DNA from 2 places in the Sphingopyxis macrogoltabida genome. Region 2 is predicted to be linked to the other one. Evidence: predicted binding sites of a transcription regulator. Region 2 holds the regulator's gene; the other holds the start of a gene.
What was found. The regulator LexA, encoded in region 2, represses DNA repair genes until DNA is damaged. The targets are predictions, from matches to a motif close to GTTCCNCNCTTGTTCT.
Positions count from the first base shown of each region.

Region 1 (4,427 bases), 1.2 Mb from region 2:
GGTCGACAGCGCTGCAAGGCTCGGTGCCGCTGTTTCCAAGAACAGAGGCGAGAAATCATCGGCGTTGGAAGTCACGGAGCGATTGAAAGCTGCTGCGCAGGTGGGGACCGGAAAAGCCATAGCTGAGAAGAGTCCCAAGGTTTTTGAACCCGAGCTCGCCAAAGAGCGCAACCGCTCGATGGACTTTGGGATTTGACGAGATGGTGGCCCAAGAATGGCCGCCTTGCGCCTCAGTTTCGGACATTCCAAGGCCAATTGGCTCCGCCTGAAAGCAGCCACCAAACAAATTTGCGCGATGAGCATTCGAGCTGCCTACCAGCTATAGGATCTACTGCGACAAACTGTGCGAAGTGGGCAACGCCAGGATTGGGATCGCGTCAGTTCTGCACTGCGTTTTCAAGCTTCTCGGTTCGACGGACGGTTACGCCAGGGCGTGGCTTTCTTTGTTGGCCCGTTAGGCCGTCAAACTCGATCAGCCCCTCATTCTTCATATCCACCAGCAGGTCTTTCAACTCCGGAAGGGTAACAGAGAAGCGCTGTTGGATGCGCCTTGCCAGCACCTCAAAAAGAACCACAGCTTCCCCGCCAATAAATTGCTCGCTCCACATGCGCGCCTTTCGCACTTCCTCGTGCCAATGAACCTTTGCAGTCTCTTCTGCATTGTGCGGCAAATCTTCGAAGAGTCCTTGTTGCCCAGTCGCGGAGATTGCGCGGTCCTTCGCTTCAATTCGGAAGAACTCCTCTGCGCTAAGGGCTGTGCGTTCAACTTGCCTGAATACTTCCAAGCCCTTCTGGTGCCGCGTGCCGTAGACGAGATAAAAATGCGACTTGTCCAGTTTGCGATGACGAATGCGGGCGCTAGCGACGTAGTCGAAACCGCATACCTCTTTCACTGCGGTTTTGAAGACCTCCAGAATGGCCTCTTCCTTAGAAAGGCCGTTGGACATCTCTTCGTCAATCATCTTGCGCCAAGGCAAGCCGCCGAAGGGCTTGTCATACGAAGCGCGTATTTCGGGACGTTCGTCCTCCACAAACCTTTTGAAATGCTCGTACATGAAGTTGATGAGCACCTCCCCCCGTTGTCTTAGGAGTGGAGCGATGCGGCTGAGGTCGATGCTCCACCCGGTTGGGTCTACAAACGTCAGTGCAAATGAGGAGCCAACGTAACGACGGACTTCCGGGATATTGTCCTCAAACGTGCCGTGGATGGCGCGGGCGTGAAGGTCCGCTGCGCCTCCAGCGGCGCCATTGAGGCGTTCGAAGGGCTCCGCCTCCTTCTCCACGAATACACAGCGCAAACACTTCGTTTTTCCGCGAAGGCGGAAGGACTCCCGAACCTCTCGGAGCTCCCTGATCGCTATGCCGAATGATGTGTCAGCAAACTCTTCTGACCTCGCCTCCCAAGGACCTGAAAAACCGTCAACGAATGTGAAGTCGTCCCACGCCGAGAGGATATTATAAGCGACTTTTTGCAAATAGCCTCGCAAGATAATGTGCTTGACGAACGTTTGCTCGCGATCGTGGTACTCTCGCGGCAGCACCGGAGGCTGAGCCATTAGTCAGCATTCTCCACCGCAGCCTTGAATTTTTGGGGGAAGTCGTTCCATTCTCGCCCGTCGAGTTTCCTTCCACCGTCCTTGGGCCTGAACCCACCCCATTGCTTGAAGAAGAAGGCGACGTCTTGCTCTATGCATTGGTCTCGCACCTCTCGAACCCAACGGGGATCGATTGGCCTTGCCCGCGGACCGCTTTCTCCGCCCACAATCACCCAGTCAATATTAAAGAGGTCCAATTCTCCCACCGGGCCGATCAATGGCTCAATCGACAGGAAACGCGCGCCCGCTTGCGAGCCTTGGAGGTGCAAAATTCGACTTTTAGCTTGGGCATCCTCGACTGAAACCCCGCACCAAATATGTTGAGGGCAGGGCCGATCTCGATACCGCTTTCGGAGGTACTTCGACATGAGAGAGCTGCGCTTCGACAGGAGCTGATAAACGTGCCAATCGGCCTTCTCCATCGTATCGAAAACTCTATCGACGTATTCGAACGGAACTGACTTGTGCCATAGGTCTGACATCGAGTTGACGAAGATCATTCGGGGACGTCGCCAGCCAAGTGGCTGTTCTAACCGAGCAGGTCTAAGTGTAAGGTCGAAACCGCTTTCGAACGGATGGCCCGGAACTCCACGGAACCGCTCAGAAAATCTTTCAGCGTAGCAGTTGTCACAGCCTCGACTAATCTTCGTGCAGCCCGTCACCGGGTTCCAAGTGGCGTCGGTCCATTCGATTGCGCTGTTGTCAGACATGATCTGCCTCCGAGAACATTCGTGGAACACTAGTGGCTAAGTAGTTCAAAGGCAAGGTGAGGCTTTGAGTCGCAGTGGCGTCTTCTGCTTATGGAGACGATCTAAACTTCCCTTTCGATTTCAATCTTTTCGACTAGCGGTCCTAGAGATATGGATTTGATCTCGCGGAGACCGCTTGGCGCCTGGATTTTTCAAAAGCGGTCCTTCTGTTAGCGGCCCACTTTCCGACATTTCACATAATGGCGGTTATCCGTCATTTTTCGCATGGGACCGCACCCGAAGTTGACTGACTGGCCGCACCAAACTGACAATTATTGAAGCAATTCGTCAAAGACTCTCATGGTAGTTTGGGTAGAGTGATAAGTGCAGAGATTTCAATATTTGGCCATTTTTCAATATTCTTAGGTGTAGGCAACAAAGCCCGAAACCCCAGCAGTCGAATGCCAATCAGGTTTTCACAATTTGTAATGCGCGAGGATGACGAAAGAATGAAACCGCAAAAAGGACACTTAACAAACGTTGGGTGCTTTGACACGCGAGCCAAAATCAAGGAATATTGAGTTGCGCCTTAGAGACTGTCATAATTTTGAAGATTTCCGCCGATTAGCGAAAAAACGTCTCCCTAGTCCCATCTTCCATTACATTGATGGCGCTGCTGATGATGAAGTGACATACCGCAGAAATAGCGCAGCATTTGAAGACGTGGACTTGGTTCCGAATGTACTAAGAGGCGTCGAACAAATTGATATGGGCGTCGAGGTGATGGGGCAAAAACTAGCCATGCCCTTCTATTGTGCTCCAACCGCGCTGCAGCGCTTGTTCCATCATGAGGGAGAGCGTGCTGTTGCAAGAGCCGCGACAAGATATGGCACTATGTTTGGGATCTCATCGTTAGCAACGGTTTCAGCGGAAGAAATCGCCCCGATCGCATCGGGCCCCAAAATGTTTCAGTTTTATTTCCACAAGGATCGCGACCTTAACGATACACTTTTGGAGCGTGCACGGGATGCAAATTTTGAGGTCATGGCTTTAACCGTGGATACAATAACGGGAGGAAATCGTGAACGAGACTTGCGCACCGGCTTCAAGTCTCCTCCAAAGCTGACTCTATCTTCCTTGGCTAGTTTTGCCTCCCACCCGATGTGGGCTTGGAATTTCTTGACGAAAGAGAAATTCGACATGCCCCATTTATCTGGTCACGTGGGACAGGGCACAAATTTGGCAGTATCCGTTGGAGACTATTTCTCCACTATGCTGGACCAATCGATGGGTTGGGACGACGCTGAAAAACTCTGCTCCCAATGGGGAGGGCAATTCGCTTTGAAGGGCATCATGAGTGTTGAGGATGCGCTACGAGCTGTCGAAATTGGTTGCACAGGAATTATGGTTTCCAATCATGGTGGACGTCAACTTGACGGCGCTCGTGCGCCTTTTGATCAGCTGGCAGAAATTTGTGATGCGGTTGGAGACAAGATTGATGTGATCTGTGAAGGAGGAGTGCAGCGCGGCACTCATGTCCTAAAAGCGCTTTCCGTGGGGGCAAAAGCGGTATCAGGAGGACGATTCTATCTGTATGCATTGGCTGCCTCAGGCCAAGCTGGAGTTGAACGCGCCCTTGGAAACATGAGGACAGAAATAGAACGAGATATGAAACTGATGGGAATAAGAAGTCTTGATGAGCTCGGTCCTCATAATTTGCGAACAAGAAGCTCGATAAATGCCGGTCATTAGCAAGCTATCGAGTGATTAAAGGGGCTTTGACCGGGACTCATAAGTACATTGTGGGTGGCATCTCAACAACGCCTGACCAAACCGCCCACGCGCAACCTAGATGGAATATCCGGAAAATAATACCTTTGAGACAGCAATAACTTTAGACGAATGCAGAGCTGCTCGCGAGGATATCGCCAACTATGCTGAAGACATTGCAAGCTTTCTCTTGGCCGATTTCTAGCTGTTTGCAGGGCTTTACGGCGGCACCAATATCTCAATTTAAGCCGATTGAAGGTGTGAATCTGTTGAAGTACGCGCAATGGGGCGAAGCCACGAAGGCATTGTGTTAGGTTTTCCAACTGGAATGTGTGGCAGATCGAATTTGTCGAAAATTGATCATTATGATCAT
Region 1 is NZ_CP012700.1:2,813,533-2,817,959, reverse strand. It holds gene mobF (MobF family relaxase) at 1-196, shown strand, start outside; gene tcmP (three-Cys-motif partner protein TcmP) at 378-1,556, opposite strand; gene AN936_RS13140 (DUF5131 family protein) at 1,556-2,305, opposite strand; gene AN936_RS24175 (alpha-hydroxy acid oxidase) at 2,825-4,036, shown strand.
Region 1: the regulator LexA is predicted to act here: its motif matches at 2,318-2,333, upstream of AN936_RS13140 (DUF5131 family protein).

Region 2 (4,427 bases):
AGCCGGTCGGCGAGGGCGCGAAGCGCGTCACGACGGCGGCGCCGGTGGCTTCGTTCGGATCGGTCTGGTTTTCGGTTGCCACTACGGCCTCTTTCACTCACTCTGCCGCCCCCGGACAGGTGCGGGGACGGGGTCGGGGGAGCCCCTAGCATGGCGACAAGGCAGCTTCAAACGCCGTTTGATGGCCGATGGGCGGGTGGCCGGGCGCGGCTGCTAGCGAATATCGAGGCGCGGCTGGAGGCCGAGCGCGAGCGCATCGGATTGTGGCTGCCGGTTGCGTTCGGGGCGGGGATCGCGGCGTGGTTCGCGCTTCCGGCGGCGGCGCACTGGATCGGACTGTTGTTGTCGCTCGGCGGCGGGCTGCTCGCGGGGTTGCTGATCGGCTGGCAGCGGCGGCTCGGGCGAATGCTCGCGATCGGGTGCGCGGTGATGGCGCTGGGCCTGCTCCTCGTCTGGGTGCGTGCGACATGGGTCGCGGCGCCGGTGCTGGCGCAGCCGATCACCACCGAATTTTCGATGCGGGTCGAACGGGTCGAGCCGCTGCCGGCGCGCGGACAGGTGCGTATCCTCGCGCGGCCGCAACATCGCGCCGATATGCCGCCGCGCCTCCGCCTGACATTACGCAGCGAACAGGCAGCGGGACTCGCGGGCGGTGAGCTGGTCGCGGTGCGGGCACGGCTGATGCCGCCGCCGCCTGCCAGCCTGCCGGGCGGATATGATTTCGCCCGGCGCGCCTGGTTCGACGGGATCGGTGCGGTGGGGACGGTGCTCGGCGACGTCGCCCGCGCGTCGGGGGCGGCCGAGAGCACCCCGCCGCTGCGCATGCGGCTTAGCGGACATATCCAGCAGCAGGTCGAAGGATCGGCGGGCGGCATCGCTGCGGCGCTGGTCACCGGCGATCAGGGCGCGATCAGCGAGGCGGATTCGGAAGCAATGCGGCGTAGCGGCCTCGCGCATCTGCTGTCGATCAGCGGGCTGCATGTGACCGCAGTCGTCGGCTTCACCATGTTCCTGCTTATCCGGCTGCTCGCGCTGAGCCCGCGGCTGGCGCTGCGCGGCGTCGTGCTTACGGCAGCAGCCGGGGGCGCGGCGCTAGCGGGGGTTGGCTATACATGGCTCAGCGGCGCCGAGGTGCCGACGATCCGCTCGTGCGTCGCGGCGCTGCTCGTTCTCGCAGCGTTCCTGCTGGGGCGCGAGGCGCTGACATTGCGGTTGGTCGCGGCGGGGGCGCTGATCGTGCTCGTCTGGCGGCCCGAGGCGCTCGCGGGGCCAAGCTTCCAGCTCAGCTTTGCGGCGGTCACCGCGATCATCGCGCTACACGAAAGCCCGCGGATGCGCCGCTTCCTCGAACGGCGCGACGAACGCTGGATCGTCCACGCCGGCCGCGGTGTTGCCGGGCTGCTGATTACCGGTTTTGTTGTCGAAATCGCACTGGCGCCCATCGCCTTGTTCCATTTTCACAAGGCGGGGCTTTACGGCGCGCTCGCCAATGTCGTCGCGATCCCGCTCACGACCTTCGTCATCATGCCCGCCGAAGCGCTGGCGTTGCTGTTCGACAGCGTCGGGCTCGGCGCGCCCTTCTGGTGGGTCGCCGAAAAGGCGCTCGCGCTGCTGATCCTGCTCGCGCACGGCGTCGCCGATGCGCCGGGCGCGGTCGCGACCTTGCCGTCCTTTCCGCCATGGGGCTTCGCGCTCGTCGTTTTCGGCGGGTTATGGCTGCTCCTGTGGCGGACGTCGTGGCGGCTGGCTGGACTCGTGCCGCTTGTCATCGGCGTCGCTGCGCTGCTCGTGCAGCCGCGGCCCGACATCTTGGTGACCGGCGACGGGCGCCATATCGCGGTGGCGGTACCCGGCGGTAGCTATGCCCTGCTGCGCGATCGTGCGGGCGATTTCATCCGCGATTCGCTGTCCGAAGCGGCGGGAATCGATACGCCGCTGGTCGCCCTCGCTGACTTGGAGCATGTGACGTGCAACCGCGATTTCTGCCGCTGGCGGCAAGGGGAAGGCGATACGGGACGTGTCATCCTTGCCTCGCGCGGCCGCGACCGGATCGACGGCGCCGACATGGCTGAGGCCTGCGCTGCCGCCGATGTGGTCATCAGTGATCGCTGGTTGCCGCGCGAATGTGTCGCACGCTGGCTTACGATCGACCGTGACAGCCTCGCCGAAACCGGCGGGCTGGCACTCTACCTAGGCGAGGAGCCACGCGCGATCACCAGCCTGAATGCCGGTGACGCACATCCGTGGCGCCGGCCCCGGCAGGTCAGTGGTAACGACGAAGCAGTCCCGACAGGCGTCCTTGCACGATGACCCGCTCGGCGGGGTAACGTTGCGGCTCATAGGCGCTGTTCGCCGGATCGAGCCGGATCATCTGGCCTTCGCGGCGGAAATATTTGAGCGTCGCATCCTGCCCGTCGACGAGCGCGACGACGATATCGCCCTCGCGTGCGGTGCTCGCCTTCTGGATCAGCGCATAGTCGCCGTCGAAAATTCCGGCTTCCACCATGGAATCGCCCGAAACCTCGAGCGCATAATGTTCGCCCGCGCCGAGCAGCGCGGCGGGAACCGCTAGATTATTGTGATCCTCGAACGCCTCGATCGGCACGCCTGCGGCGATCTTGCCATGCAGCGGCACCTCGATGATGTCGTTCGCGGCGATCAGCCGCATCGCCGGCGGGCTCTTGCGCAACGGCACGACATTTTCACGCGTCGGCGCCGCCTTTGCCGTTTCAGGCAGCTTTACCACTTCGAGGGCGCGGGCCCGGTTGGGAAGGCGGCGCAGGAAGCCGCGTTCCTCGAGGGCGCTGATCAGTCGGTGGATGCCCGACTTGGATTTCAGTCCCAGCGCCTCCTTCATCTCCTCGAACGACGGCGAAATGCCGCTCGCGTCGAGCTTTTGCTGGATGAAGTGAAGCAGTTCATGCTGCTTGGCGGTCAACATCGATCATTCTCCGTCAGGACCAGAACCGGACATAATGAGAACGATAGTGGAACATACCGGAACTTGTCAAGCGATGGCGATATAATCGGCGATCGCGCCCGCCGCGCGCGGGGGCGCACCGATTTCGCGGATCAGCAACGCGTCGGCCTCGATCAGCGGGACAGTCTGGCCGCTGTCCTGGCTGTCGAACATATGGAGAGCGCCGCCGTCGACCCGTGCGCGCAGATAATCCCGGCGCGCCCCACCGGCGGCAAGCGCTGCGTCGAGCGGTGCCTGGCGGATTGCGGGGAGCGGATTTGCTGCGCCTGCAAGATGGCGGATCAACGGCAGCAGGAAGAGCGTCGCGGTGACGAAGGCCGAGCCGGGGTTGCCGGGCAGCCCGAGCAGCAGCGCCTCGCCTATCGCACCGGCGATCAGCGGTTTGCCCGGCCGCATCGCGATCTTCCAGAAATCGAGCCGGCCGCCGGCGTCGTCGAGGGCGCCGCGAACATGGTCATGGTCGCCCACGGATGCGCCGCCGACGGTGACGATGACGTCATGGTGTCGCGCCAACTCCTTGATTGCACTGGCAATCGACATTCGGTCGTCGCGCATATGGAGCGGCAGGGCGACGTCGGCGGGAACGGCGGCGAGCATCGCCGCGAGCATCGCGCCGTTGCTGTTCGGGATCTGGCCCGGCGCGAGCGTGCGGCCCGGCGCGACAAGCTCGTCACCAGTGGTCAGGATCGCGACGCGCGGCCGCGATCCGACGCGAACCTCGCCCGCGCCGCCCATGATCGCGGCGGCGATTGCGCCGGCGCCCATACGCGTTCCGGGGGCGAGCAGGCGCGTGCCGGCGGCGAAATCGCCGGCGCGTTCGCGGATATGGCGCCCCCGCGCGCCGGGGCCGTCGCCGGTTAGCGCCAGTGCCACGCCCGCTGCCGCAACATCTTCCTGGAGGATCACCGTGTCGGCACCGCCCGGAAGCATGGCGCCGGTGAAGATTCGCATCGCCTCGCCGGGGCCGACGGTCCGGTCCGGGGCAGCGCCGGCAGCGATTTCGCCGGTAATTGTCCACGGTCCCGGCATGTCGGCAAAACGGATCGCATAGCCGTCCATCGCCGACAGCGCCGCCGCAGGCTGGTCGCGCGATGCGAAGACATCTTGCGAAAGATAGCGTCCAAGCGACGCGGAAACCGCGATATTTTCTGCCGCCAAGGGGGTGCGGAGCGCGAGCAGGCGCGCCTGCGCTTCCTCGACCGGCAGCAAGCCGCTCATCCGGCGCGCCAGTCGCCCGAGCGGCCACCGCTCTTTTCGAGCAGGCGGATGTCGCCGAGGGTCATCGCGCGGTCGAGCGCCTTGGCCATGTCGTAAAGGGTCAGCAGCGCCACCGATGCGGCGGTGAGCGCCTCCATCTCGACCCCCGTCGGCCCGGTCGTCGCCGCGACCGCGCGCACCGAAATGCCGTCTTCCTCCCATTCGAATTCGACGCTGACCTGTGTCAGCG
Region 2 is NZ_CP012700.1:1,576,942-1,581,368, forward strand. It holds gene gltX (glutamate--tRNA ligase) at 1-82, opposite strand, end outside; gene AN936_RS07415 (ComEC/Rec2 family competence protein) at 151-2,310, shown strand; gene lexA (transcriptional repressor LexA) at 2,264-2,941, opposite strand; gene AN936_RS07425 (molybdopterin molybdotransferase MoeA) at 3,008-4,198, opposite strand; gene moaC (cyclic pyranopterin monophosphate synthase MoaC) at 4,195-4,427, opposite strand, start outside.